4 regions of the Microbispora sp. CSR-4 genome follow, and region 4 is predicted to be linked to each of the others. Evidence: riboswitches for the same ligand, from Rfam matches in the RefSeq annotation. Region 4 holds a riboswitch; each other region holds the start of a gene.
What was found. A riboswitch is a leader RNA that binds a small molecule or an ion and turns the genes downstream of it on or off. The one in region 4 is predicted to bind cyclic di-AMP.
Positions count from the first base shown of each region.

Region 1 (7,030 bases), on a different contig from region 4:
AACCTGCTGCGGCAGGGCATGGCGAACACGTCGCCCGCGTCGTAGTAGGCCGGGAGGGACGCCCAGGGCACGGACCCGGTGACGACCACCGAGCCGCGCAGGCCGGCCCCCGCCGCCGTCCGTTCCAGCGACCGCCGCAGCGGGCCGCCGCCGACCAGCAGCAGGACCGCGCCGGGAACCCGCCGCAGAACGAGCGGCCAGGCCCGCAGCAGCACGTCCTGGCCCTTGCGCGGCACCAGCCGGGAGACGCACACGACCACCGGCCGGTCGCCCAGGCCGAGGGACGCGCGGATCCGGTCGCCGCCCGCCCCCGGACGATAGAGGGTCGTGTCCACGCCGGGCGCGAGCCGTACGAGCCGGGAGGCGGGCACGACCCGGGCGATCCGGCGGCGGGTGTACTCGCCGAGATAGGTCACGATGTCGGCCCCCGCCCCGATGCGGCGCAGCAGGGCGCGCGCGCCCGGCAGGCGGGCCCACGACGCCTCGTGCCCGTGGGTGAGCATGACGATGCGGCCCGCGCCCGCGGCGCGCAGGCCGGGAGCCAGCAGCCCCAGCGGCGCCGCCGCGCCGAAGACGACGGTCGCGCCGTCCTCCACCAGCGCCGCCGCCCGTCGCGCCACCGCGCGGGTCGGCAGCATCAGCGAGGAGGGATGCCGGACCACCTCGTACGGCTGGCGGGCGTCGAACTCCTCACACCCCTTCCAGCGCGGGGCGTACACGACCACGGAGCCGGGCGGCCTGCGCACGGCGAGGCCGTGCACGAACGCCTGGATGCCGCCCGGTCTGGGCGGGAAGTCGTTCGTGACGATCAGCGTCCGCTTCGTCATCCTCACCCCCGCTGCCGGCGTGATCACGCGGTCCCCCCGCGCCGCCCGAGAACGCATTGTCGCAGTCCCGGCCGGGTCGTCGCGGTCGGACGATCAGGTCCGGGCGAGCTGCTCGCGCGACCACGACCGCCAGGCGCGGGTCAGGTCGCCGGCGGTCAGCCCGAGCTCCTCCCGCAGGGCGGCGCCGATCTCCTCGCGCAGCGCGGCGCGATAGAGGGCGACCAGCCTCGGCTCGCCGAACCGGGCCGCGATGTAGCGGCAGGCGAGCCACGCCTCCTCGTACGCCTGGGCGGGCCTGGCGGCGAAGTCGGCGGGCCCCGGCAGGCCGCCGAGCGCCGCCCTCCCGGCCGCGACGTCGGCGGCCAGCTCGGCGGCGACCGTACGGACCGGCAGCCCGCTGTCCAGGTAGCCCACGTAGTCGGCGAAGCCCTCCATGAGCCACATCGGCACCGTGCGGCGGCCGGCGGTCGCGACGTGCGTCAGCTCGTGGGTCATGACGACCAGGCGGCCGGTCGCGGACAGGCGGGCGAACGCGGCCGGCTGCACGATCACCCGGTCGCCGGTGGCGACGGCCGCCAGGCCGTCCACCTTCGCCGGCGCGGCCAGCACGGCGGCCTGCTCCTCGGTGCGCGGCACCAGGACCACCGCGCCGCCGAGCCCGCCCCAGACCCTCGTGACCGTACTGCCCGCGCGGCCGGCCAGCGCGGCGATCTCGGCGACCAGCGGCCGGGGCGACCCGACGACGACGGCGCGCTCGCCGCGGGCGACCGAGGCGCCGGTCCACATGCCGGGATGCTCGCGTACGGCGGCGCGGGCGTCGAGCCGCAGGGCGCGCAGCGGGTCGGGCGGCGCCGCGGCGGCGGGCCCGGCCAGCAGCGCGGCCAGCGCGACGGCCACGGCCGCGATCCGGCGGGGAGTGGCCCCGGCGGGTCCGGGCCGGCTCCGGCCGGCTCCGGCACGCACGCCCGGCGCGCACGCGGGCACGCCGCTCGTGACAGTCACGCCGTGCATGGTAGCCAGCGCATGTCACGGCCCCGCCCACCTCGGCGAGGTGGACGGGGCCGTAAGGACGGCGCCGGTCGAGGGGGCTTGGTGACCGGTGCCCGTCAGACGCCCGGCCGGACGGCACCCACGAAGGTGCTCCTCCGGTAGGCGTCCAGCTTGTCGATCCTGACCCGCGTGCCGCTGTGCGGGGCGTGGATCATCCTGTTGTGCCCGACGTACATGCCGACGTGGCCGCCGCCGCTGGTGAAGATGAGGTCACCGGGCTCGAAGTGCCCCCAGGACACCTTCTTCCTGACCGCGCTGCGGATGGACCACGTCGTGCGCGGCAGCCGTACGCCGGCCTTGCGCCAGGCGTACTGGACCAGGCCCGAGCAGTCGAACGCGCCCGGTCCCGTGGCTCCGTAGCGGTAGGGGTCGCCGATCTGCTTCTCGGCGGCCTTCACCGCGCGCCGGGCCCTGGCCCGCTGGAGCGAGGCCCTGCTGATCTTCCGCTTGGCGGTGTGCCTCTTGGTCCGCTTCTTCGCGGCGGCGTTGCGGGCGGCGGTCTTCGCGCTCTCCTCGGCGCCCGTCTTCGTGGCCGTCTTCGTGGCCGTCTTGGTGGCCGTCTTCGTCGCCGTGGCCGTCGTGACGACCGTGACCGTCGCCGGGTCGGCCGCCGGGTCGGCCGCCGTGCCGGCTGCCGCCGCCGGATGTGCTCCAGCGACACCTACGGATGCCGTCAACGCGGCACCACTAACGGCAATTCGGGCAAGACGGGACAGACTGGGGGTGGTAGACAGGATCTCTCCTCGGGTCTTCCGCTCACGCCTACCGGGTTAGCTGACGGGTTCGGGCGGGGAAGTCGCCCTACGGCGCGCGATGCGCCGATTCACCCCGGACCTTCGCGTGAAGGTCGGTGGTTCCCCGGCTCCGTGCCTCCTGACTGCACGGACTCGGCTGGCCATCGGCGTCGGGGGGATCCCACGGGGGAGGGTGATGAAGGACGCCGATGCCGCTGGATGACTGCGACCGGCCGGCCGGACCGGGACGCACGGCGGCGAGGCGTGCTCGCCGCGGCCCAGAAGCTACCCAGGACTCGCGGCGTTCGGCAAAGCGCTCCAGCCGGATAAAGGTCGCATAACGAAGGCCGCGGAGAAGAAATCGCAGCTTACCCACACCGCGAATGCGCCAAATGTGACCCTGCCCACAATTTGCACAACAAGCGCCGATGGGGTCACATTTGCCGCGTCAGTCACAGATCGTCACGGAGACGGCGGGACCGTCAGGGGCGCACGGCTCCGATCGCGTGATACTCGGCGAGTGTGACGACTTTCACAACATCGCCGGTCTGCGGGGCATGAACGACCTTCCCGTCGCCGGCGTAGATGCCGACGTGCCCGTATCCGGCGTGCCAGAGCAGGTCGCCCGGCTGGAGGTCGTCGAGCGAGACCCGGCGGCTCGCGCCCCAGGCCCACTGCTCGTAGCTCGTCCGGGGCAGCCGGACGCCCGCCGCCGCCCACGCGGCCTGCACGAGCCCGGAGCAGTCCCAGGCGCCCGGTCCGGTGCCCCCGTAGCGGTAGGGCTTGCCGATCTGCTTGTAGGCGAACTGGAGGGCGGCCAGCGCGTTGCCGGACGCCGGCCCGTTGTAGACGACGCCGGCGCTGTTGGGGTTGCCGGGGTTGAACGTCCCGAGCGAGCGCAGCAGCTTCATCTGCTCCCGGACGAGCTTGTCGACCTTCTCCTTCTCGTCCGCCAGCTCGTCCTTGACGTCGGCGGCCTCCTTGTAGACCTGCTTGCTCTGGTTGCGGCGGTTCTTGAGGTCCTTGATGGCGCCCTCGTACGCCTTGAGCCGCCCGGCCCGCTCGGCCGACATGTGGTTGAGCGTGGCGAGGCCGCTGAGCATGGCGTCGGGGTTGGAGCTGTAGAAGACGCCGCCCCACGACCCCATGTCGCCGACCTGGTAGCTGCTGACGGCCATCGAGACCAGCCCGGAGCGTAACTCCTCGACCCGGGCGTTCTGCTTCTTGTAGTCCTCGTTGATCGTGAGGTACTTCTGCCGGGCCTTCTTCCACTTCTCGTTGGCCGCGTTATAACGGTCCACGAGCTGGTCGGCCTGCGCGTTGAGCTTGCTCAGCTTCGCTTTCACCTGCGCGACAGTGGGCTTCGGATCCGCCTGCGCGCCCGTCATCGGAGTGAGCAGGACCACGGCGGCCAGACCGGCGGCCACCGGCACACGCCCTCGCACTGAGCCCCCTTGAGGATAAACCTCTTTGATCGACGAAACCTGCGGCGCGACTCTATCTAGGCGATCTTGAAGCTTCAACCTATTCGCAGGTATTCGCGGCAGTCGTCACCTACTGTGACGTCGCAGGTCCGGGGCGTGCGCGGGACGCGTCAACCGCGGCCGAGACGGCGCAGCAGCAGGATCGAGGGCACCGGCCGGGCGCCCATGCGGCGCACCGACTCGGCCACCTCCCGGTCGGAGGAGACGACCGCGATGGCCCGCCCCGGCGGCTCCGCCCGCACCAGCGTGCGGATGAGGTCGTCGGCGATCTCCCCGGGCGCGCTGAACATCACCCGCACCCCGCGCGGCGCGGACACCTGGACGGGCCCGTTCAGCTCGGCGCCGTCGAACACGCACGTCACCTCCGCCCGCGTCTGCACGGCGAGCCCGCCGAGCCCGGTCAGCAGCCGGGCCCGCTGGTCGGCGAGGGTCAGCGACGGATAACCGGTCTTGGTCACGTTGTAACCGTCGACGATCAGATGCAGGTGAGGGATGGCCAGGAGCTGGTCGAGAAGCTGCGGGTCGTCGTTGGCCAGCGCCCGCGCGGGCACGGCCGTCACGCCCGGCTCGCCGGGCACCACCGCGTTCACGTAGTCGGCCGGCCTGCTGATCGTCGTGGGCAGGCCGAGCTCCTTGCGCAGCCCGGAGGCGGCGTCCTGGAGCGCGTCAAGCAGCACCCGCACCCGGGCGTCCTCGATGCTGCGGCCCTCGCGGGCGGCCCTGCGGCTGGCCTCGAGCTGGCGCTCGGCGTCCGCCAGGCGCTCCTTGAGCCGGCGCAGCTCGGTCTCGGCCGCGCCGTTGGCGCTCGCGGCCCTGGCACGCGCCTCGGCCGTCTCGGCCTCCAGCTCGGCCGCCCTGGTCTCGGCGGCCTTGACCCGCTCGCGGGCGTCGTGCAGCTTGCGCCGCAGGTCGGAGTTCTCCGCGCGGGCGGCCTTGAGCTGCTCGCGCACCCGGTCGATCTCCTCCTTGGCGGAGGCACGCTGCGCCGCGAGCTGCTCGCGCAGCCGCGTCTCCGCCTGCTCCCGCTGGGTGCCCGCGGCGGCGGCCTGCTCAAGGTCGGTCCGCGCCTGCTCGACCAGGTCCGGCCAGCCGGGCGGGCGGGTCAGGTAGGCCGCCGCCGCGACCAGCACCGGCTCGGCCGCCGGGGGCACCGTGCCCTCGGCCAGGCTCCCCACCAGCTCGGGCCAGGCGGTCTCCACCGCCTCGGCCACCCGCTCGCGGAACTCCTTGTCGTTTTCCAGCTGGGCCGCGATCGGCGCGCTGCCAAGACGGGCGCGCTTGCGCGGGTCGAACCTGGCGATGTTGCGCAACGGCGGCGGCACGGCCGCGGCGGGCATCGAGCCCAGCACCTGCGCGGCGACCTCCACCACGTGTAAACGGACCTGCTCGGGCAACGGACGAGACAGGCCTTCTCCGGCTGAACTCATCTCGTCGCTCCTCGGCCGTGTCCTACAGATCTTCTGCCCACTGGGGTCGCCCCGGCGGCGCCTCGCGGTGCTGTCGCCCCCGAATGCGAGAACGTCCCGATATCCGGCGTCCCCGAGGCGTGAGCCTCACGGCGCGCCCACCGGACCGCCCTCCCACGGCAAGATCTGCGAGACACTCCCATGTTCCTGTCTTCTTTTAAGGGTACGGCCGTCACACCGTGACCATGTCGCGTTCATGATCTGTCACGACGCCCGCCGGGGCCGGGACCCGGCGACGCACAACCCCTTCGCGGACGGCCCGATTCCCGTCCGTACGCTTTCGGCGGTGTTCACACGCTTCGCCGGGGCCTGGAGCGACGAGCTGGTCTACGCGATGCCGGCCCGCGAATGGCGCGCCGCAGCGGCCTGGGCGCAGCCGCCCGCCTGACCGTCGCTTGACCTCCGCATGGGGTGGGTGCGGCAATTGTCGGTCGGGACTTCTATGGTCTTGGGCGTGGATGCGGTACAGGGCACGCTGGACGAGCTCGGCACTCCCCTGCGGGAGGTCACGTTCGTCGTCTTCGACCTGGAGACCACCGGCGGGTCGTCCGCGGAGCACGCCATCACGGAGATCGGCGCGGTGAAGGTGCGCGGCGGCGAGGTGATCGGCGAGTTCGCCACGCTGGTCGACCCCGGTGGCCCGATCCCGCCGTTCATCTCCGTGCTGACCGGCATCACCGACGCGATGGTCGTGGCCGCGCCGAAGTTCTCCGAGGTGCTGCCGAGCTTCCTGGAGTTCATCGCGGGCGCCGCGCTGGTGGCGCACAACGCGCCGTTCGACATGTCGTTCCTGAAGGCGGCGTGCCAGGTCAACGGCTACCCGCCCCCGGCCAACCCGGTGGTGGACACCGCCGACCTCGCGCGCCGCGTGCTGACCCGCGACGAGACGCCCAACTGCAAGCTGGCCACCCTCGCGCGGGTCTTCCGCAGCTCCACCGAGCCCTGCCACCGGGCGCTGGCCGACGCGAAGGCCACGGTCGACGTGCTGCACGGCCTCATCGCCCGGGTCGGGTCGCTCGGCGTGCACACGCTGGAAGACCTGCGCGGCTTCGTGCGCGCTCCCACGCCGGAGCAGCAGCGCAAACGCCACCTCGCCGACGGGGTGCCCGGCGCGCCCGGCGTCTACATCTTCGAAGACGCCAACGGCGAGGCGCTCTACATCGGGAAGAGCTCCAACCTGCGCAACCGCGTGCGCAGCTACTTCACCGCGAGCGAGACCCGCTCCCGCATCCGCGAGATGGTCGGCATCGCCGAGCGGGTCAGGACGATCGTCTGCGCCACCGCGCTGGAGGCCGAGATCCGCGAGCTGCGGATGATCGGGGCCACCAAGCCGCGCTACAACAGGCGGTCCCGCTTCCCCGAGCGGGTGGTCTGGCTCAAGCTGACCGACGAGGCGTTCCCGCGGCTCAGCGTCGTGCGCGAGGTGAAGGACGACGGCGCGACCTATCTCGGCCCGTTCGGCAGCAGCC
Region 1 covers NZ_VJVX01000001.1:463,399-470,428, forward strand. The annotation lists gene FLV34_RS02170 (glycosyltransferase family 4 protein) at 1-827, opposite strand, end outside; gene FLV34_RS02175 (hypothetical protein) at 921-1,829, opposite strand; gene FLV34_RS02180 (C40 family peptidase) at 1,934-2,554, opposite strand; cyclic di-AMP (ydaO/yuaA leader) riboswitch at 2,626-2,780, opposite strand; gene FLV34_RS02185 (C40 family peptidase) at 3,094-4,056, opposite strand; gene FLV34_RS02190 (NYN domain-containing protein) at 4,206-5,522, opposite strand; gene FLV34_RS02200 (DEDD exonuclease domain-containing protein) at 6,016-7,030, shown strand, end outside.
Region 1: another riboswitch for cyclic di-AMP. It lies ahead of FLV34_RS02180 (C40 family peptidase); the one in region 4 lies ahead of FLV34_RS06935 (C40 family peptidase).

Region 2 (7,030 bases), on a different contig from region 4:
GGACGCCGACGCCGCCGACCGTGCCCTCGACGTGCTCCGGCGCCGGGCGGACGCCCTCGGAGTCGTCGATCCCACCCTGGTCCGCTCCGGCGAGAAGCGGATCATCGTCGAACTGCCCGGCGTGCTCGACCCGCGCGAGGCCGCCGCGGTCATCGGCAAGACCGCCCAGCTCAACTTCCATCCGGTGCTGAGCGCCGCCGAGGAGGGTGACACGGACGCGATCGCGGACGAGAGCGGCCGGAAGCTGAAGCTCGGGCCGGTCGCGCTCAGCGGGGCCGGTGTCGCCGACGCCGCCGCGCGCAGCGACCCCCAGGCGGGGCCGGGCTGGTTCGTCACGATCGATTTCAAGGAACCCGGTCCCTGGCGGAAGCTGACCGGCGAGGCGGCCTGCGCGCCGCTCGGCGACCACAAGCGCCGCGTCGCCATCGTCCTCGACAACGAGATCATCTCCTCGCCGCAGGTGGACGAGTCGATCGCCTGCGGGGTGGGGATCGGCGGCGGCACCACGCAGATCACCGGGTCGTTCACCCCGCAGGAGGCGCAGAACCTCGCGGTGCTGATCAAGGGCGGCTCGCTTCCGGTGCCGCTTGAGCTGGTCGAGCAGCGTACGGTCGGCCCGACCCTCGGCGCCGACGCCATCGCGGCGAGCGCCAAGGCCGGCGTCGCCGGGGTGATCCTGACCGCGGTGTTCATCGGCATGGTCTACCGGCTGGTGGGCGTGCTGGCCGCGGTCGCGCTCGCCTGCTACGGCCTGATCTCGTACGCCGGGCTCGTGGCCATGGGGGCCACGCTCACGCTGCCCGGCCTGGCCGGGTTCGTCCTGGCGATCGGCATGGCGGTGGACGCCAACGTGCTGGTCTTCGAACGGGCCAGAGAGGAGTTCGGCGACGCGCCCCGGCGGGGCCTCAAGGCGGCACTCGACCGGGGCTTCAAGAACGCCTGGAGCGCGATCGCCGACTCCGGCATCACCACCCTGCTCGCCGCCGGGCTGCTGTTCTGGCTGGCCTCGGGGCCGGTGAAGGGCTTCGGCGTGACGCTGGCCATCGGCGTGCTGGCCTCGCTGGTCTCGGCCATGCTGATCACCCGGGTGCTCACCGCCGCGCTGATCGGCAGGATCGGCCCGCGGGCGTCCGGCATCGGCTCGATCGGCCGGGTCAGGACGTGGCTGACGCGGCGCGACCCGGACCTGATGCGGCGCGGGCGGCTGTGGCTCGCCGTCGCGGCCGGGCTGCTCGTGGTCGCGGGCGCGGGCCTGGTCACCCGCGGCCTCAACTACGGCGTCGAGTTCACCGGCGGCCGGATCGTGGAGTTCGGCACGAGCAGGCCCGTGGACGTCGCGGCGGCCAGGCAGGCGGTGGCGGACGCCGGGTTCCCCTCGGCCGTCGTGCAGCGGTCGGAGGACGCGCTCTCGGTGCGCACCGGGCAGATCAGCGCCGACGACGTGGTCCGCATGGAGGAGGCGCTCGACCGGCGCGTGGGCGAGGTCGCCAAGCAGCGCGACGAGCTGATCGGGCCGAGCCTGGGCGAGGAGCTGCGCCGCAACGCGATCATCGCGCTCGCTGTCGCGCTCGCCGCACAGCTCGTCTATCTGGCGTTCCGGTTCCGGTGGACGTTCGGCACGGCGGCCGTGGCGGCGCTGTTCGTGGACGCGGCCGTCGTCGTCGGCGCGTTCGCCTGGATGGGCAGGCCGATCGACGGGGTGTTCCTGGCGGCGATGCTCACGATCATCGGTTATTCGGTCAACGACAAGGTCGTGCTGTTCGACCGGGTGCGCGAGCTGTGGCCGGTGCGCCGCCGCGAGCCGTTCGGCCGGGTGGTGAACGCCGCGATCCTGCAGACCGCGCCGCGCACGGTCAACACCGGGCTCGGGGCGCTGTTCATCCTGGCGGCGCTTGCGGTGTTCGGCGGCGACTCGCTGCGCGACTTCGCCGTCGCCCTCCTGATCGGCATCGTCGCCGGCACGCTGTCGTCGTCGTTCGTGGCCGGGCCGGTGGCGATCGCGCTGGAGCGGCGCTCCGGCCAGGCGCCGCCGGCTCCCGCCGCGCCCCGGGTCAGGCCCGTACGCCGCGACGACTCCGGCGCGGTGGTCTGAGGCCGGTACGGCTCCCGGCGCGTCCCCCCGGGGCGGGCGATCCGCCCCGGGGGGACGCCGGGCTGTCGGCGGCGCTGCCGGCGGCGTTATCGGCGGCCGAGCGCGCGCAGCTGGGCGGGCGTCAGCGAGGAGACGTTCTGGTCGATGGGCTCATCGGTGTACTGGTGGATGGCCCAGGTCTTCCAGTCGGCGGGCGGCGTGATGTCGCCGGGCGCCTTGCTGTAGTGGGCCACCCACAGCGGGTACTGGCCGAGGCCGCGGCCGTACTTGTTGGCGAAGTTCCACCCGCTGTAGAACATCGGCCTGGTGCCGGTCTTGGCCGTCACATACTCCAGCCAGGTCTTGGCCCACTTGTTGACCTGCTCGACGGACTCGCCGTCCGCGGTCTCCAGGTCGAGGACCAGGATGTCGCCGGGCTTGCTCGGCTGCGAGTTCACCACGCTGAGGAAGTGGTCGGCCTCGGCGATGGGGTCGTTGGAGGGGTGGCCGTAGTGGTAGGCGCCGCGGACGATGCCCTTCTTGGCCAGCTCCCGCCAGTGCCGGGGGAAGGACGAGTCGACCCAGTCGGTCCCCTCGGTGGCCTTGATGAAGCCGAACTGCGCGCGGCTGTTCATCCAGTCGTGGTCGGCCTCGTAACCGGAGACGTCCTGACCGTACGTGTGCGGGTTCGCGTACGCCGGGGCGGCGGGCAGAGCCACGGCCGCGGTGATGCCGGCCGTGGCGGCCGAGACCGCGAGGGTCGCCGCCGCGAGGGCGGAGCGCAGGCGCCGGCGCGAGTGCCGGCCCCCGAGGGAGAGCCGATGGGTGGACATGACGAGGTTGACTCCTTGCTTCCATGCCGCCTACCGGGTTAGCTGACGGGTTCGGGCAGGAAGTGCCCTACGGGCGCATCTGGGGGCCTGCGCTCCGATTCACCCCAAAGAGAGTGGGTCCCCGGCTCCACATGACGCGGATTCGGCGGCCGCGCGGTCATGCGACCACGCGGACCGGGCAACGACACGGCAAGGGATGGGTCGCCGGAGGCGGGTCGTTACCCCATACCGTGTGCCCTAAAGGTACACAATCCACCAGAATGGTGTAAACAGGACAAAACACGCCTTTACCTGGCACAACGCGGCAGCACCTGGTCCGGACCCGCTCGAAGTAAGGGCCGTGGCTAACAACGGTAAGTAGTCGATCTCTCACCGACTGTGCAAGCCTCGTCGCCGTGAGGGTGAGAAGCGTCCCCCGTCATGTGGCGTGCGTCATGGACGGGAACGGCAGGTGGGCCGCGCAGCGGTCCCTGCCCCACACCGAGGGGCATCGGGCGGCCGAGGCCGCTGTGATCGATGTCATAGAGGCGGCATACTCGGCGGGCGTCGAGTGGCTGAGCCTCTACGCGTTCTCCACCGAGAACTGGCGGCGCCCCGCCACCGAGGTCGACGTCCTGCTGCGACTGGTGCGCCGCGCCGTACGCAAACACGCCCTGTCACTGCACACACGGGGGATCCGCTGCCGGTTCCTCGGAGCCGCCGACCCGCGGATCCCGCCCGCACTGGCCAGGGACATCGCCGACCTCATGGCGCTGACCCGCGACAACCGGCGGATGACGTTGACGGTGGCGTTCGACCACGGCGGCCGCCGCGACATCGTCGAGGCCGCCAGGTCGCTGATCCGCGACGGCGTGCCGCCCGAGCAGGTCACCGAGGAGAGTTTCGCCCGTCGTCTGCCCCACCCCGACATGCCGGAGGTCGACCTCGTCATCCGCACCTCCGGCGAACAGCGCATCTCCAACCTCATGCTCTGGCAGGTGGCGTACGCCGAATGGGTCTTCCCCCCGGGTGCTGTGGCCCGACTTCCGTGCCGGGCACTTCTGGGAGTGCCTGGAGATCTACCGGCGGCGCCACCGCCGGTTCGGCGCCACACCGACACCGATCTCGGCACCGGTCTCGGCACCGGTCTCGGCACCGACACCGACAGGAAAGGGACGTCGATGAGTGACGCAGCACCGGGATCCATGCTCCACGAGCTGACCCGGCAGACGCGCTGGGGGCTGGTGGCGACCCGGGCCATCGTCCTGGAGGCCGCGCACCCGCAGATCGGCGCGGCGCTGATCACCAACTCGACCTTCGTCGCGCACCCGTGGCGCCGGCTGCGCAACACCGTGCTCAGCGCGCAGCGCATGGTGGACCCCGACATCCGGGTGCGGCAGCGGGAGGCGGCCCGGCTCAACCGCCTCCACGCGCGCATCACCGGCACCGACGCCGAGGGCCGCCCGTTCAACGCCGCGGACTCCGAGGCGCGCGCCTGGGTGGTGGCGACGCTGTTCGAGTCCACGGTCACGATGTGCCGGTTGAGCGGCGAGTCCCTCGACGGTCCGGTCCTGGAAAGGCTGTACGCCGAGTTCCAGTCGTTCCTCACCCTCATGGACCCCTACGGGGGCAGGCTCCCAAGGCGGGGGCGCTCCTGCGCCTCCTCACACCCGGCCCGGAGGCGGCCGGCACCGCCACCACCTCCGCGGCCGCCGCCGGGGGCTCCGCCGTACGATCCGCCGCGCGGTTCTTCTCCGAGGTCCTCGACCAGACCGGCGACGGCCACCTCGACTGGCCCGACCTCGCCGCGATGGCCAGGGAGATCGCCACCCGCCTCGACCTGGAGACTCAGGACGAGGACCGCCTGTTCGCGGCCTTCGCCGACTGGTGGCGGGAGCTGCAGCAGGAGCTGGACACCGACGGCGACGGACGCATCACCGGCCACGAGTACGCCGCGGCCTCCGCCGCCCTGGCCGGCCCGGCGCTCATCAGGATCGCCGAGGTACTGTTCGACGTCACCGACACCGATGACGACCAGACCATCGATGCTGAGGAGTACCGGTCTCTCTTCCGTACGGCGTTCGACCACGACTCGGGCGACGACGATGATGACGGGCGGCTGACCCGGGGTGAGTTCGTCCGCCGGTTCCTCGGCTTCATGGCGGGCCGCCGGCACTCCGGCGGCTACGACCAGATGTTCGCCCAGGCCTGACGCGCTGTCGCCGCGGCCGAAGTCCAGGTCCCTGCCCGTGCGTGCGAAGGCGTAGAAGCGCTCGACGGTCTCGGCCGGCGCGCCCGCCGGGACACCGATCCGGCCCGCCAGCTCGGCGAAGGTGTCCGCCCGGAAAGCGATGCCCTGGCCGTAGAAACTCCTGCGGCACCGGCATGCCCGGCATGATCTGCGCGAACGGATAACGCGCCCGTGCCTAGGCGTCCATCACGAACCAGGCCGGGACGTGCCCGCCCGCGCCCTGGTCGTGCACGAAGTTCACGTACGGCACGGACTCGTCGGTGAACCTCCTGCCGTCCGCCGAGACGATGATCGACGGCGGGATGCACCGCTCGGACACCAGCGCGATCGTCTCCCCGGCCGGGTGCGTACGGCCCGCTGTCGTACGCGGCCAGCGCGGCGGCCATGCCTCCGCCCCCGCTGCCGACGATGACGAGGTCGAACTCCTCATCCCACGCGGTCACCGCTCCTCCTTCCGCGTGTTGCCCCGCGACCAGCAGGGCGGGGTGTCCGGCTTCGCAGCGGGGAGCATCTCCCGCTCGGAGTGCAGCACGCCGTGCTCGGTCGTGAGTTCCCGTAGGGTCGACTCATAGGTCAGCTCCGTCATGGTCCATGCCGAATCACCGGAGTGCCGGACTCGTGACGCTAACTGGACAGACACACCGAATAGGGCGATCATCCCGATGAGCGAGATCGGGACAGGCAGGCTCGGTGACCTGCCCGGACCACGCTCCCGCCGGTACGTGCCTTCGGTTGACCGGGATCCCCTTGCGGGCCGCACATGAGGGGGTTTGTAAGTTCGTCACCTGAGGCATCGACACGCACGCGAGGTGAGTCCATGACCGCTGTACCCGCCGACCCCGAGTTCACCGAGCCGGCACCGCCCACACCCGCCGAGTTCCGGCGCGCGCTGGGCATGTTCGCGAGCGGTGTGACCGTGGTGACGGGCCTTGACGACGGCGAGCCCGCCGGTTTCGCCTGCCAGTCGTTCGCGTCGGTGTCCCTCGAACCGCCTCTGATCCTTTTCTGCGCCGACCACAGAGGCCGCGCCTGGCCGCGTATCAGGAGGTCGGGCCGCTTCTGCGTGAACGTGCTCGGGGAGGACCAGGTCGATCTCTGCGGCCGGTTCGGGTCCAGTACGGGCGCGAAGTTCGCGGGCCTCGACTGGGACCTGTCGCGATGGGGCACCCCGTCCTTGCGGGGAGTGCTGCTGCGCGTCCACGGCGAGATCCGCGACGTGCACGTCGCCGGCGACCACGACGTGGTCATCGGCCACGTCAACGAGCTCGAACCCGTCGTCACCGAGCAGCGCCCCATGCTGTTCTTCCGCGGCCGGTTCGGCCTCGACCAGGACGACCCGGCCGCCGCCCTCGGCCCCAACCTGTGGGGCTGGGGCGACCATTGGGGCTGATGATCCCCTCTTCTCTACGGCCCATACAGCGAGCCGCACCCCCTCTTCAACGACCCGCACCCGCCTCGCCGGCCGAGCGCCCCCAAGCCACATGACACAAGTCCGTGGCGCGCGCGGTGCCGGCCGAGCGCCCCTCACCCGTATGACACGAGTTCCTGGCGCGCGGTGCCGGCCGAGCGCCTCTCACCCGTATGACGCAGGTCATGGCGAGCGGTGCCGGGCAGCAGCCGCGCCCCGCCTCGCCTCGCCTCGCCGTACGGATATCCCTCACGGGCCGCATGATGCGGGTCATGGCAGGCGGTGCGGAGGCAGCAGCCGTCCCCCCCCTCTCCTGACAGGCGACCCCCCGCCACTTGGTGCAGGGCGCGGTAGGTGCTGCGCCGACCTCAACAGCCCCTTTGCCCCGCTTGCCTCGCCGGGCGGACGCGCAGCGCATCATGCAGGCCACAGCAGTGGTGCACCGCCAGCAGCAGCGCCCGTTCCCCCCTCACCGACGGGCGGCCGAA
Region 2 covers NZ_VJVX01000042.1:1,040-8,069, reverse strand. The annotation lists gene secD (protein translocase subunit SecD) at 1-2,092, shown strand, start outside; gene FLV34_RS26765 (glycoside hydrolase family 25 protein) at 2,179-2,904, opposite strand; cyclic di-AMP (ydaO/yuaA leader) riboswitch at 2,917-3,062, opposite strand; partial or broken gene uppS (polyprenyl diphosphate synthase) at 3,339-4,439, shown strand; gene FLV34_RS42695 (hypothetical protein) at 4,694-5,095, shown strand; gene FLV34_RS41780 (hypothetical protein) at 5,310-5,564, opposite strand; gene FLV34_RS40735 (hypothetical protein) at 5,574-5,720, opposite strand; gene FLV34_RS26745 (flavin reductase family protein) at 5,952-6,524, shown strand.
Region 2: another riboswitch for cyclic di-AMP. It lies ahead of FLV34_RS26765 (glycoside hydrolase family 25 protein); the one in region 4 lies ahead of FLV34_RS06935 (C40 family peptidase).

Region 3 (7,030 bases), on a different contig from region 4:
CGGCGCTGTTCAGCGCCAACTCCGAGGGCGCCTGCCCCACCTGCAACGGCGCCGGCGTGATCTACACCGACCTGGCGATGATGGCCGGAGTGTCCACCACCTGCGAGGAGTGCGAGGGGAAGCGGTTCCAGGCGGCGGTGCTGGAGCACAAGCTCGGCGGGCGCGACATCAGCGAGGTGCTCGCGATGCCCGTGTCGGAGGCACAGGAGTTCTTCGGCTCCGGCGAGGCCCGCACGCCCGCCGCGCGCGCCATCCTCGACCGGCTCGCCGACGTCGGCCTCGGCTACCTCACCCTCGGCCAGCCGCTCACCACGCTGTCCGGCGGCGAACGGCAGCGGCTCAAGCTCGCCACCCACATGGCAGACAAGGGCGGCGTCTACGTCCTCGACGAGCCGACCGCCGGTCTCCACCTCGCCGACGTCGAGCAACTGCTCGGGCTGCTCGACCGGCTGGTCGACTCCGGCAAGTCGGTCATCGTGATCGAGCACCACCAGGCGGTCATGGCGCACGCCGACTGGATCATCGACCTGGGCCCCGGCGCCGGTCACGACGGCGGCCGGATCGTCTTCGAAGGCACCCCGGCCGACCTCGTCGCCGCCCGCTCCACCCTCACCGGCGAGCACCTCGCGGCCTACGTCGGCGCCTGACCTCGGCCTGTCGCGAATGCCGGTCCGGGCCCGAGGCTCGCCCAAGCTGAGCACGCGACAGCAGGCCGAACCAGTGCGCGTGCCACATGCGATCACCGTCGCCGACCTGATGGGTTCGCCATCGGAATGGCGACGGTGTACCGCAACTCTCTAAGCGCGCAGGCCCGCCGACAACCGCAGGCCCGTCGGCCGGTGGAGCTCGGACATGAGCGCGACCGCCTCATCAGCGTATTCCCCCGGGCTGTGACCTGGGTCGACGTCATCAACCTGGGGTTTGAGCCGCACTCCCTGTTCTGAGGGTCACGAAGCCGTGGAGAACTGGGCCGGTAGGCCGTCCAGCAACTGACTCAGCAGCCCGTATCCGCCATCGACCCGGATCACCTGGCCGGTGACCGTGGCGAACGCGCCGTCCACGAGCGCGGCGATCGGGCGAGCCAAATCCTGCGGCCGCAGCATCGTGCCGGTCACCGACCGGTCACCGAAGTGGCGCCGGATGCCATCGGTGAACACCTCAGCGGTGGCATCGGTACGAACCGCGCCAGGGGCGACGGCATTGACGGTGATGCCGTCCCGTATGGTCTCGCCGGCGATCTGCTGGGCGAAGGCGTTCACCGCGGCTTTGGCAGTGGACTGGGCGGCACTGCCGATGATCAGCTCGGCCGCGGTAGCGGAGACGTAGACGATCCGGCCGGACCGCCGCCGGCGCATGACCGGCAGCACCCGCCGGGTCAGGTGGTAGATGCCGGCCAGCTCATCGCTGATCTTGGCTGCGAACGCCTCCCACGGCACATGCTCCAGCGGGCCGAAAGGCGGCGCCGCGGTGTGGGCGTTGCCCACAAGCACGTCGATCCGCCCGTGCTCGGCGACCACCCGGTCCACCAGCGTGGTCACCTGGGCTTCGTCGGTCACGTCGGCCTGTACCGCCTGCGCGGCGCCGATCTGCTTGACCACCAGCTCCGCGGAGTCGGCGTCTCTCAGATAGTTGACTATCACGTGATAGCCGAGCCGGCCCAACTCGAGCGCGGTCGCGGCTCCGATTCCCCGGCCGGCTCCGCTAACCAGCGCCCAGCAGCGCTATGACCACGGCGTGACTCCTGCCGACCAGGTGATTCTGAGCCAATAATGCAGAATGCGGCGATCTGCACGCGCACGGCTTACGGACGGGCGTCGTCCCGGAGTCGGCGCTCGCGCCTGCCGCGGGCCAGTTCGGTGCCCAGGGCGTCGAGGCGCTGGTTCCAGAAGCGGCGGAAGTGGTCGAGCCAGGTGTCGACCTCGCGGAGCGGCGCCGGGTCGACGGCGTAAAGGCGCCGGGTGCCCTCGGCCCGGACCGTCGCGAAACCGCTCTCCCGCAGCACGCGCAGGTGCTGGGACACCCCGGGCTGGGAGATCCCGAACTCCTCCTGCACGATCGCGCCGATCTCCCCGGCGGGGCGCTCGCCCTCCGCGAGCAGTTCCAGGATCCGGCGGCGCACCGGATCGCCGAGGACGTCGAACGCGTGCATGCCGTCAGGCTCGCAGCTCGCGCTCGCGTAGGTCAATTCGGCAGGAGCCGTACGCTCCCGGCCGGGACGGCGAAGCGCGCCGGGATCACCGGCGCGCTTGTGGGCCGTCGTCGGAACGACGATGGATCGTCCGCCAGAAGGCCGTCCGTCAGGAGGAGGCGGACAGGTCCCCGGGGTACATCGGGTAGCCGTATCCCGCCACCTGCCAGGTGGGACGGGTGCGGGCCTCGACGGCGCCGCCGTCGCCCGTGTTGCCCTCGATGGTCTGGATCGTTCCGTCGCCGTTGTCCTTGACGACGAACCCGACGTGGTTGATGTCGTCGATGTGCTTGCTGCCGCTCCAGGCGAAGAACACCACCGCGCCCGGCTTGGGCGTGTGACCCCAGCGGCCGTGGTCGGCGAACCACTGCGCGTGCTTCACGGTGTACGCGTCGGCGCCCATCACCGGGCCGATGCCGAGCTGCTGGCCCACCCAGGACACGAACATGTCGCACCAGGGGGCGTTGAGGTAGTCGGCGAGCTTGCCGCCGTCGCGGGCGAGGGTCTCGCGGGCGCGCGGCGTGGACATGTACCACTCCTGGAACTTGGTGCCGCCGCCCTTGGCGTTCTCGCTGATCCCGATCTGGCTCCTGGCCAGCTTCAGCACGTCGGCCGAGGTGATCTTGGGCAGCCTGGCGGCGATCTCCGGCATGGACTGCGCGGTCGCCGGACCCTTCCCGGTCGCCGGGTTGTCCGCGTGCGCCGCGGGCGCCGCGATCAGCACGGCCGAGGCGAGGGCTCCGCCCGCGAGGGCAGCGCGGACCCAAGTGGTGAAGACGTGCATGGTGGGGCGTTCTCCCTTACTTCCATGCCACCTACCGGGTTAGCTGACGGGTTCGGGCTGGAAGTCGCCCTACGGCACGCATGCCGATTCACCCCAGGAGAGGTGGGTCCCCGGCTCCGCGCGGACGCGGACTCGGCGGCCGGGCGGCAGGCCGGGATGGCCGGCCGCGTCGGTCTGAGGAGGGCTTCTTGACCATTGAGATGAGCAAGTGCGCCCTGAGCTGCCTAAAAGCTAATAGACCAGGTCAGACCGGTCAAGTAACTACAAGAGGGATTTTACCCGTCAAGTCCGGTACAAAGCGGACGGCAAGGGTACGGTGAGGCGGCCCCCGATCAGCGGGACCCCGCCCCTGACGGCGATCCCGCCCTGCCCCGCCCTCCGCCGCGGGCCCGGCGCGGGGGCGCTACCCCCGCGCCGGGACCCGGAAAAATCTCCCGGCCTCGCTTGACGCGCCCTTGGTCGCGGCGTCGTCAACGGGAGATCGCGTACGCGCCCGTGTCGAGGTCGTCGACGAGGGCCGGGCCGGTGGGCGTCCACCCGAGGAGGGTGCGCGTCGCGGTGCTGGTCGCCGCGAGGTCCATGCCGAAGAAGTTGCCGATCCACCCGAAGTGGTCCGGCACGTCTCCGGGGGCGATCGAGGCGACGGGAAGGCCGAACGCGCGGCCGATCGCCTCCGCGATCACGCGGGTCGGGACGCCTTCCTCGGCGACGGCGTGCAGCCGCGCGCCCGCGGGCGCCTTCTCCAGGCCGAGTGCGACCATGCGGGCGGCGTCGCGCACGTGCACGGCGGACCAGCGGTTGGCGCCGTCGCCCGGGTAACCCGAAACGCCCTTCTCGCGGGCGATCGCGGCGAGGATCGCGATGAAGCCGTGGTCGCCGGTGCCGTGCACGGTCGGCGCGAAGCGCAGGCTCACGGTGTGCACGCCACGCTCGACGAACTCCAGCGCCAGGTTCTCGCTCCCGCCGCGGGGCGAATCGGGGCCGTGGAACGGCGACGGGTCGTCCTCGGTGGCGGGCCGGCCCGGGGCGAAACCGGCGAGTCCCGAGGCGAGCAGGAACGGACGACCGGTTCCCTCCAGCGCCTCGCCGATGGTCTGCACGGCGGCTCGTTCGGTCGCCGCCGTGCCGGCCGGGTCGGACCAGTCGTGCTTGTTCGCGAGATGGATGACGGCGTCGGCGTCCCGGGCGCCCAGGCGGATGCCGTCGAGATCGTCGAGGTCGCCGCGGCGGACCCGGGCCCCCTTGCCCTCCAGGGCGGCGGCGGACGCGTCCGACCTCGCCAGTCCGATGACCTCGTGACCGGCGGCGAGCAGCTCATCGGTCACCGCGGAGCCGATCCATCCGGAGGCTCCGGTGACGAAAACACGCATGAGGAATCTCCTTCGGCGCACCGCCGGCAGGGCGGAGCGACTTCCCGAAAAACTGATGTCTGTGACTGACGTCAGTCACAGACATCACGGTACTCCTTCGTGGCCGTCATCACTACACTTGATCGCATGACGCGTTGGGCGCCCGGGGCCGCCGAGCGGCTGCAGGAGGCCGCGCTCGAACTGTTCGCGACCCACGGGTTCGAGCAGACGACCGCCACGGACATCGCACAGTCCGTCGGCCTGACCGAGCGCACCTTCTACCGCCACTTCAGCGACAAGCGCGAGGTCCTCTTCCACAACCAGCACCTGTTCACCCAGGCGTTCCTCGCCGGTGTGGAGGCCGCGCCGCCGGACGCGTCGCCGATCGAGATCGTCGCCTGCGCCCTGCGGTCCGCGACGTCCTTCTTCCCGGACGAGCGCCGGCATCATTCGCGAACCCGGCAGTCCGTGATCGACCAGAACCCCGCGCTGCAGGAACGCGAGCGGCACAAGCTCGCCACCCTCGCCGAGGCGGTCGCGGGCGCCCTGCGCGCGCGAGGCGTGGACGAGCCCGCGGCCACCCTGGCGGCGGAGTCGGGCGTCACCGTGTTCAAGATCGCTTTCGTTCAGTGGCTCCGCGAGGACGAGCAGCGCTCCCTCGCCGCCCTCGCGGAGGACATGCTGCGCGAACTGCTGGCCCTGACCCGCGACCAGGCCTGAGCGACCCGCGGGGTCACGGCGCGCACGGCCGCACGGCTTACTTCGGCAGGCGTACGGTCACCACCAGGCCGCCCTCGGGCCGGGCCAGCGCCTCCACCCCGCCGCCGTGTGCCACCGCGATGGCCCGGACGATCGACAGGCCCAGGCCCGCCCCGCGGGCGGAGCGGACCCGGTCGCCCCCGAGCCGGCGGAACGGCTCGAACAGGTCGTCCACCTCGTACGGCGGAACCGGCGGCCCGGTGTTCTCCACCGTCACGCTCACCCCCGCCTCGTCCTCCCGCAAGCGGACCCAGACCTCCCCGTCCCGCACGTTGTACTTGATCGCGTTCTCCAGCAGGTTGAACACACAGCGTTCGAGGAACAGCGGATCGCCGTGCGCGACCACCGGGCACAGGTCCTCGTGCACGATGACCTTCCTGCGGCGCGGCTGCAGGTCGATCTGCTCCATCGCCGTACGGACGACCTGCCGCAGGTCGACCGGCTTGCGCGCGGTCACCTCCTGCTCCGACTGCGCCAGCATGAGCAGGCCCTCGATCAGCCGCTCATACCTCGCGTTGGTGCCGAGCAGCGCGCGGGCCAGCGCCTTGAGGTCCTCCGAGGCCGCCGGCTCCTCCAGCGACACCTCCAGCACCGTACGGTTGATCGCCAGCGGGGTGCGCAGCTCGTGGGAGGCGTTGGCGATGAACCGGCGCTGGGCGTCGAACACCCGGTGCAGCCGGTCGAGCATCGCGTCGAAGGTGTCGGCGAGCCGCTTGACCTCGTCCTGGGGGCCGCGCAGCGCGATCCGCTCGTGCAGCGTGCTCTCCGACAGCCGCTGCGCGGTCTCGGTCACCCGGTCGAGCGGGCGCAGCGCGCGGTCGGCCACCAGGTAGCCCACCACCACCGCGACGGCGCCGACGAGGACCATGACGACCACCGAGGAGCGGAGCACGTCGCTCAGCACGTCGGCCGCCCCCTGCTCGACGTTGGTGCGCACCCGCTGCGCGAGCGTGTCGCTGTCGGGCAGCGTGGTCCCCATGACGGCCCCGGGGGCGCCGACGCCGGTCACCTTCGACGCCACCGCCACCACGAACCGCTGGTTGAGCGCCCGCGCGGTCAGCAGGTGGGTGAACCACAGCAGCACCGACCCCGCCAGGAAGAACAGCCCGCCGTACAGCAGGGTGAGCCGCATCCGCAGGCCGAGCCTGCTCCACAGGGACAGCACACGCCTCACAGCCGATACCCCCGGCCCGGCACGTTCTCGATCACCGGCGGCTCGCCCAGCTTGCGGCGCAGCGAGGTGATGGTGACGCGCAGCACGCCCGTGCCCGCGTCGGCGTGCTCGTCCCACACGCTCGCGCGCAGCCGGGCCGAGCTGACCAGCCCTCCGCCGGCGCGCATGAGCTCGTGCAGCACGTCGAACTCCCTGCGGCCCAGCGCCACCTGCCGCCCGTCGCGCACCACCGTACGGCGGGCGGGGTCGAGCCGGATCCCGGCCCGCTCCAGCACGGGCCGCACCGCCCGGGGCGAGCGCCGGGCCAGGGCCCGGATGCGGGCCACCAGCTCGGCGAACGCGAACGGCTTGACCAGGTAGTCGTCGGCGCCCAGGGACAGGCCCCCGACCCGGTCACGCACCCGCCCGGCCGCCGTCAGCATGAGGATGCGGCTCGCCCCGGCGGCCGTGACCAGCTCCCGGCACACGTCGTCGCCGTGCACCTCGGGCAGGTCGCGGTCGAGCACGACCACGTCGTAGTCGACGTAGGAGGCCAGCTTCAGCGCCTCCTGACCGTCGTAGGCCACGTCCACCGCGATGGCGTGCAGCCGCAGCCCCCGGGCGACGGCCTCGGCCAGCTGTTCCTCGTCCTCGACCACGAGCACCCGCATCCGAACCTCCCGCTCGGGTTCGAGGGTGGCGCAGCCGGTGTTAGCCATGGATAAGCCGATCTCGCTTATCCGCGTTTAGCACCGCCTCCGCTGGAGTTGGGCCCCGTCCCGGGCGAACGCCCCGGA
Region 3 covers NZ_VJVX01000059.1:13,027-20,056, forward strand. The annotation lists gene FLV34_RS32285 (excinuclease ABC subunit UvrA) at 1-647, shown strand, start outside; gene FLV34_RS32290 (SDR family NAD(P)-dependent oxidoreductase) at 948-1,709, opposite strand; gene FLV34_RS32295 (helix-turn-helix transcriptional regulator) at 1,802-2,149, opposite strand; gene FLV34_RS32300 (CHAP domain-containing protein) at 2,298-2,972, opposite strand; cyclic di-AMP (ydaO/yuaA leader) riboswitch at 2,987-3,120, opposite strand; gene FLV34_RS32305 (SDR family oxidoreductase) at 3,443-4,342, opposite strand; gene FLV34_RS32310 (TetR/AcrR family transcriptional regulator) at 4,469-5,041, shown strand; gene FLV34_RS32315 (cell wall metabolism sensor histidine kinase WalK) at 5,079-6,254, opposite strand; gene FLV34_RS32320 (response regulator transcription factor) at 6,251-6,904, opposite strand.
Region 3: another riboswitch for cyclic di-AMP. It lies ahead of FLV34_RS32300 (CHAP domain-containing protein); the one in region 4 lies ahead of FLV34_RS06935 (C40 family peptidase).

Region 4 (7,030 bases):
GACGCGAATATCTGCTCGTCGCCGCGTCCGTCGCGGCGTCACCCGGCGCGGGCCACGCCTTCATGGGCGCGGTGGCCCTCGCCGCGGCGACGCCGGGCGGCTGGTCGCTGCGGCCGCCCCTCCTCGTGGCCGACGGAGTCAACCACGAGATCGAACGGCCCCACATCGTGGTGCACGGGTCGTCGTACTACCTGTTCTTCTGCACGCAGCGGCAGTCGTTCCACCCGAGGGGAAGCGCCCCCACCGGGCTCTACGGCTTCGTCGCGCCCACCCTCGCCGGGCCGTACACGCCGCTGAACGGCTCGGGGCTCGTGCTGGCCAATCCGGCGGAAGAGCCCGACCAGGCGTACGCCTGGCTGGTCCTGCCCGACCTGAAGGTCGTGAGCTTTCTCAACTACCGCTCCATCGGAGGGCCGGATCCGTGGACGGCCGGGCCCGGCGCGGCGCGGGCCGCCTTCGGCGGGACGATCGCGCCGGTGCTCGAACTCACCCTGCGCGAGGACGCCACCTCCGTGGTCGTTCCCGCGTCGGCGGGAGCCGTCAGCGGGGGAACCTCGCGATTGCCTCCGGGGGGACGGGGGTGAAGAAGTTGACCAGGTTGCCGTCGGGGTCGCGGAGCAGGAGCGACCGGTTGCCCCACGGCATCGTGGTGGGCTCCTGGACGAACTCCTCGACGTGGCCGGTCAGGCTCCGGTGCACGCCGTCCACGTCGTCGACGAGGAACTCGACGATCACGCTGTGGTCGGCGGACGGCCGGGCGGCGCCGGGTGCGAAGAGCGGGACGGTGCGGGTGCTGCCGATCGCGAGGGTCGCGGAGGCGGTCTTGATCTCGGCGAATTCCGCGCTCGCCCAGCGTGCCCGCACGCCCGTGGCCCGCTCGTAGAAGCCCGCGAGGCGCGCGACGTCGTCGGTGATGATGCGGATCGACACGAAGTCCATGGTGATCTCCCTGGTTCCCGGGTTGTTCGTCCCGGGAACACTAGGGCGGATACCGGACAGAAACCGCCCAGTATTGTCACTAGATTGTGTGACGTGGCCCGACCGACTCATCGCGTTCTCACGCTGCTGGAGCTCCTGCAGTCGGGCGGCACGCGGACGATGGCCGAGCTCGCCGACCGGCTCGGCGTCGACGAGCGCACCGTGCGGCGATATGTGGACCACCTGATCGACCTCGATGTGCCCGTCGAGTCGGTGCGCGGCCGATACGGCGGCTATCGCCTCGCCCCCGGATATCGCATGCCCCCGCTCATGCTGAGCGACGACGAGGCGCTCGCCGTGCTGCTCGGCCTGGTCGCCGGTCGCCGCGCGGGGCTGACGACGGCGGCGGGCACGGCGAGCGAGACGGCGGCGGCCAAGATCCGGCGCGTTCTGCCCGAGCGGCTCGCCTGCAGGCTCGACACCGTGCTCGAATCCCTCGCCTTCACGGCCCCGCCCGGCGAGTCCGCCGTTCCCGAGACCGCCGTGTTGCTCTGCGTCGCCGACGCGGTGCGCCATCACCGGCCGATCTCGATCAGGTATACCGCCGCCGATGGTCGGCGCAGCGAGCGCACGCTGCATCCGTACGGGCTCGTCGCCCATTCGGGCCGGTGGTACGTCACGGGCGCGGATCCGGAGATCGGCGAGGACCGGACCTTCCGGCTGGACCGCATCGCGGACGCGAGGACGCTGCCCGGCTCGTTCGAGCCGCCCGCCGGGTTCGATCCGGCGCAGCACGTCCTGGCCGGATTCGCCACGGCTCGATATCGGTACGACGTGGTGCTGCGGATCCAGGGGACGGTCGAGCAGATCCGCGCCCGGCTTCCCGCCGCCGTCGCGACCCTGGCGGATTCCGGGGACGAGGGCTGGCTCCGCGTCGAGGTGCGCGCGGAGCGGCTCGACTGGCTGCCTCCGGTGCTCGCCTCACTCGACCGGCCGTTCGTCATCGAGCGGCCGGACGAGCTGCGCGACCGTGTCGCGGCGCTCGCGGACCGGCTCGCGGCTTCCGCCCGCAGGACCGCAGAGTGACTGCGGGCGGGTGACGGCGGGCGGGTGACTGCGGGCTAAGCGCTGGTCGCCGGCGAACCGGCCGCGTGCAGATGGCGGTCGATCGCGGCGAAGGTGGCCGCCGGCTGTTCGATGTGCGGCAGGTGACCGGCCTCCGGGATCACCTCCAGCCGGCCGTTGGCGAAGGCGCCGGCGTAGGCGGCTCCGTAGGCGGGGGTGACGATCCGGTCGCTCTCCCCCCACACCAGGAGCGCGGGCACGTCGACGTGCCGCAACCGGCGGAGCAGTTTGGGATCGTGCATGTAGGGGTCGCCCGCCAGCGTGCGCATGGTGGCCATGTCGGCCGCCCGGGCTGCGAGCTGGTCGGCGGGGACGCCGGCCGGGTCGACGTAGAAGCGCTGCGAGTCGTGCCAGGCGTATTCGGCCACGCCGCGCGCGTCCAGGGCGAAGAAGTCGCGGATCGGCTCGCCGGGGACGTCCACGCCCACGGCGTCGACCAGCACCAGCCCGGTGATGATCCCCGCCGTGTCGCGTACGGCCATCTCGGCGGCGGTCCAGCCGCCGAGGGAGGAGCCGGCGACGAGAACGTCGCGCAACCCCAGGCGATGCAGGCAGTGCAGGTAGGCGAGGGCGAGGTCGTCGATGCCGGTGAGCCACGGGGGACGGTCGGTGCCGTCCCAGCCGGGATGCACGGGCGTCAGGGTGTGTGCCGTCCGGGAGAGGTGCCCGGCGAGCCCGGCGATCGTGGCGGGGCCGCCGCCGCCGTGCAGGATCAGGGCCGGTCTGCCGGTGCCGGCCTCCGACATGGTGAGGGACAGGTCGCGATCTGCAACAACTCGGGCGGGCGGTCAAACAGGTCCAATATCGGCAGCACCGGGCCCTGGAGAGCGGGCTGTCGGCGATCGGCGCGACGCTCGCCCAGTGGGACGCCCTCCGGGCGATCAGCCGTACCCCCGGGGCGTCGGCCCGGGAGCTGGCCGCGGCGACGTTCCAGACCGAGCAGGCCTTCGGCACCCTCGCCGGGCGGCTCGTGGCCCAGGGATGGATCGAACGCAGGCCCGGGCACGGCAGGCGCATCGAGCACCATCTCACCCCTTCCGGCGAGCGGGTCCTGGAAGCCGGGCGCAAGGTCGCCGACGAGGTGCTCGCCAGGTGCTACACCGCCCTGCCGGACGCGGACCGCGCGACCCTGCTGGCCCTGCTCCGGCGCCTCGTCGTGGAGGACGCGTAGCCTCCGGCCACGCCCTCGGCGGAGATGCGCTGCGCGGCGGCGCGTCTCCACCGAGGGCGTCCCGGGTCAGACGCCGGGGCGTACGGCGGTGAGGAAGCTGCCCCTCCAATAGGCGTTGAGCCTGTCGACACTGACCACCGCGCCGCTGTGGGGGGCGCTGATCACCTTCCTGTGCCCGAGATACATGCCCACGTGGCCGCCGCCACTGGTGAAGATGAGGTCGCCGGGCTTGAGGTGCGACAGCGAGACCCTCTTCTTGGCGTGCCTGAGCATCGCCCACGTCGTACGCGGGAGCTTGACGCCGGCCTTGCGCCAGGCGAACTGGACCAGCCCGGAGCAGTCGAACGCTCCTGGGCCCGTGGCGCCCCACACGTACGGGTCGCCGAGCTGCTTCTTCGCCACCTTGATGGCGCGCTCGGCCTTCTCCTGCTGGAGAGCCGCCTTGGTGAGCTTCCTCGTGGCGGAGTTCTCGGCCACGGGCGCGGGATGCAGGGGGGTGGTCGTTGTGGGGGGCACGGGCGGGATGACCGCCGAGGTGAGGGCGGGGGCGGGGGCGGGGGCCGGGGGTGGGGATGTCACCGTCGCGGACGCGGCGGCTGCGGGGAGTGCGCTCAATGCTCCGGCCGACGCGGTGAGCGCCGCGCTACCGATCGTGACGCAGGCGATGCGGAGCAGAGTGGTGGAGTTGGTGGACAGGAGGATCTCTCCCTTTGGTCTTCCGCTTGCGCCTACCGGGTTAGCTGACGGATTCGGGCAGGGAAGATCGCCCTACGGCGCCGGCGCGCCGATTCACCCCAGACCTTCGTCGAAGGTCGATTGGTTCCCCGGCTCCGAGCCTCCTAGCGGCTCGGATTCGGCATCACCGGCGCCCAGGGGGGCGGAGAGGCGGGGCGACGGCGACTGTGGATGGTCGAACCCGGCGGGGCCGGGTTCGTAACGACGAGGTCACGTGGATCCCGCCGATGGGCAAGGAAACTACCAAGAGCCCCATATCTCCGCAAAGAGCATCAAAAGGATAAGAAGCGCATAAAAGGGATCAACTGCGCGAAGTTGCAGGTCAGAGTGCATCTGCGGAAGAGATGTGGCGCTGGTCACACTCGTCCCATGGCGGGCCTGACCTGCGGAGGAAGGCGAGTAAGCCCTGGCGGCGGCGTACATCCTGACCCTGGAGGCCTTCGGCCCCTCGGCTGCCCGCCTGTGGTCCGGGGGGCGTTGATCGTCGCTTGCGCCGCCCGGCTGCCGCCCTGCACGAGCGGGCGTGACCTGCCGGATGGCTAGTTCGTACGCCAGAAGGCGCCGTTGGCGGAGGGGTCGTCGGGGTCGCCCTGCGGCGCGGTGAACCCGGCGCCCCACAGCGTCGTCGTCCCGGGCCTGCGCGCGATCGAGAACAGGGCGGCGTCGGTGCCGGCCTTCCGGGGGATCGGGGTGCTCCGCCACGTCGAACCCGTGACATGCCACAGGGTGGAGTTCCAGTCGCTCTGCACGATCCACACGCCGCCCGCGCCGTCGGGCTCCACCTCCGTGTACGGCTGGGCGTTGACGGCGCCGACCGAGGCGGTCCACGAGCGGCCGTTCCAGTGCATGACCAGGGGGCGGTCGTAGATCTTGTCGTCGCCCTGGTCGTCGGCGCCCTCCCAGCTCACGCCGCCGACGGCCCACACGTTGCGGGGGCCGAGGACGGCGATGTCGGTGAGCACCGCGGCGGCGTCGCGAGCGGGCAGTTTGATCGCGGGGGTGGGCACCAGCGCCCAGGACTTCCCGTTCCACCGCATGATCGCGGGACGGGTGCCCTTGGCCCCCGCCGCCCAGACGTCACCGGCCTTGTACGCGTCGACGGCGGCGGCGTGGGCCGGCAGCGGGACGCTCCGCCACGACGACCCGTTCCAGTGCCTGGCCGAGGCCGAGGAGTCGGCGACCGCCCAGACGTCCTTCGCGCCCGTGCCGTCGGCGTCCGTCGTGGAGAAGCCGCTGCCGAGCGAGAAGGTGGTCCATGTCCGGCCGTTCCACCGGCTCGCCTTCCCCGGGCCGAAGACCCACACGTTCTTGTCCGAGCCGGCGGTCACGGCCGTCAGCTCGTACGACGGGCTGCCGGGGAGCACCTTCCACGATCGGCCGTCGAACCGCTCGACCAGGCCCCGCCGCGTGCCGTTCACGACCCGGTGGCCGGCCGCCCACACCGACCCGTTGCCGAGGACCGTCACGTCGTCGAGCACGTCGTCCCCGGGCAGGGTGTTCACCTTGGCCAGCCGCCACGTGGGCGCGGTCTCCCCGGCCTGGCCGCCCTGGTGGGCCGCTCCCGAGGCCGCCGCGGCCGGCAGGAACGCCAGCCCGATCGCCGATATGCCCGAGACGAGTACGGTGCGCACGATGCTTCCCCTTCCGCTCACCAGTACGACGTTTGACCGAGGGGAGTCGTTCACACGTCGCGGAAGGGCCGGAGTCACTTCTTCTCCGTCCACGGCTCGTACGCGTCGTCACCGGGGAGCACCCAGATCTTCGCGTCGGGCCTGACCAGGCTCCGCACCCGCGTCACCACGCCGGTCGTCTTCGAGACCCGGTAGACCGTCACTCCGGTTTCGGTCTTCGACCGGACGACCAGGTGTCCCGCCTTGTCGAAGTCGAGGTCGTCGATCCGCCGCCCGCGCGGGAGCCGTACGGTCACGGTGCGGCTCGCCTTGCCGGTGCGCAGGTCGACCAGGCGCAGCGTGCGCGACTTCGGCCACGAGCCGACCGGCTCCGCCGCCGTGACGTGGTCGTTCGCCAGGGCCGTCGCCCACAGCCGCGTCTTCGACCGCAGGCGGGTGCGCAGCCCCCGGTCGAACACCGTCATCCGGCCGTCTTCCCCTTGCATCAGCAGCCGCGCGCCGTCCGGGCTGAATCCCGCGAAGTTCCAGGTGTCCGTCTTTCCGGGCAGCGGCAGGCTCCTGCCCTTCCGCAGGTCCAGCAGGGCTCCCAGGCCCGGTGCCGAGGTCTTGGTGACCACGAAACCGCCGTCGTACGACACCGACGGCCATTCTTCGCCGGTCGTGGCCACGGTTAGGTCGCGGATCACATGTTCCCTGCCGTGCAGGGTCCGCTCGGCGAACCGGCCGTCCGACTTGCGGAAGTAGAAGAAGCGCCGGCCGTCCCCGCTGACCAGGAACGCGGCCCGCGCCCCCGGGTTGACCGCGTCGGGGGGCGCCACGGCGAGCGCTTCCGGCACCTTCACCACGTGTCCGTCGGTCAGCACCAGTTCCCAGGTGTGCGTCCACCTGGCGTACGCGATCGTGACCGGAGTGGCGGCCGTCGCGGGCTGCCCGCCCAGCGCAACGGCGGCCAGGACGAGTGTCGCGAGAACCGTGCGCAGTCTCATGTGGGGTGAGATGCCGGACAACCCGGAAATGTTGCCGGTGCGTGCGGGTGGCTACGCGGCCTGGGCCCGGTAGTCCCTGATCGTGATCGCGGTCGCGGCCTTGCGGATCGGCTCGGTGACCCGCTCGATCATGCGGTTCCTGCCCGGCAGGTGCGGCATCAGCCGCAGCATCAGCATCTGGAACCGGATCTGCGCCGCGGACTTCAGCACCATGCCCCTGAGGTTGCCCTCGGCGAGCTTCTGGTTCTCCTCCACGAAGTGCCGCAGCTCGCGCTCGTACGCGGTGAAGGCGGCGGCGTGGTCTCCCGCGGCCTCGGCGAGGCAGCCCGCGAGAACGTAGGCGCCGACCAGGGCCAGGCTGGTGCCCTGACCGGACGCGGGCGAGGCCGAGTAGGCCGCGTCGCCGACGAGTGTCACCCGGCCCGACGACCAGTGGTCCATGCGCACCTGGCTGATCGAGTCGA
Region 4 covers NZ_VJVX01000005.1:23,583-30,612, forward strand. The annotation lists gene FLV34_RS06910 (glycoside hydrolase family 68 protein) at 1-584, shown strand, start outside; gene FLV34_RS06915 (VOC family protein) at 541-939, opposite strand; gene FLV34_RS06920 (YafY family protein) at 1,033-2,004, shown strand; gene FLV34_RS06925 (alpha/beta fold hydrolase) at 2,040-2,789, opposite strand; gene FLV34_RS06930 (MarR family winged helix-turn-helix transcriptional regulator) at 2,885-3,214, shown strand; gene FLV34_RS06935 (C40 family peptidase) at 3,281-3,730, opposite strand; cyclic di-AMP (ydaO/yuaA leader) riboswitch at 3,925-4,083, opposite strand; gene FLV34_RS06940 (hypothetical protein) at 4,489-5,580, opposite strand; gene FLV34_RS06945 (hypothetical protein) at 5,655-6,566, opposite strand; gene FLV34_RS06950 (FAD-dependent monooxygenase) at 6,618-7,030, opposite strand, start outside.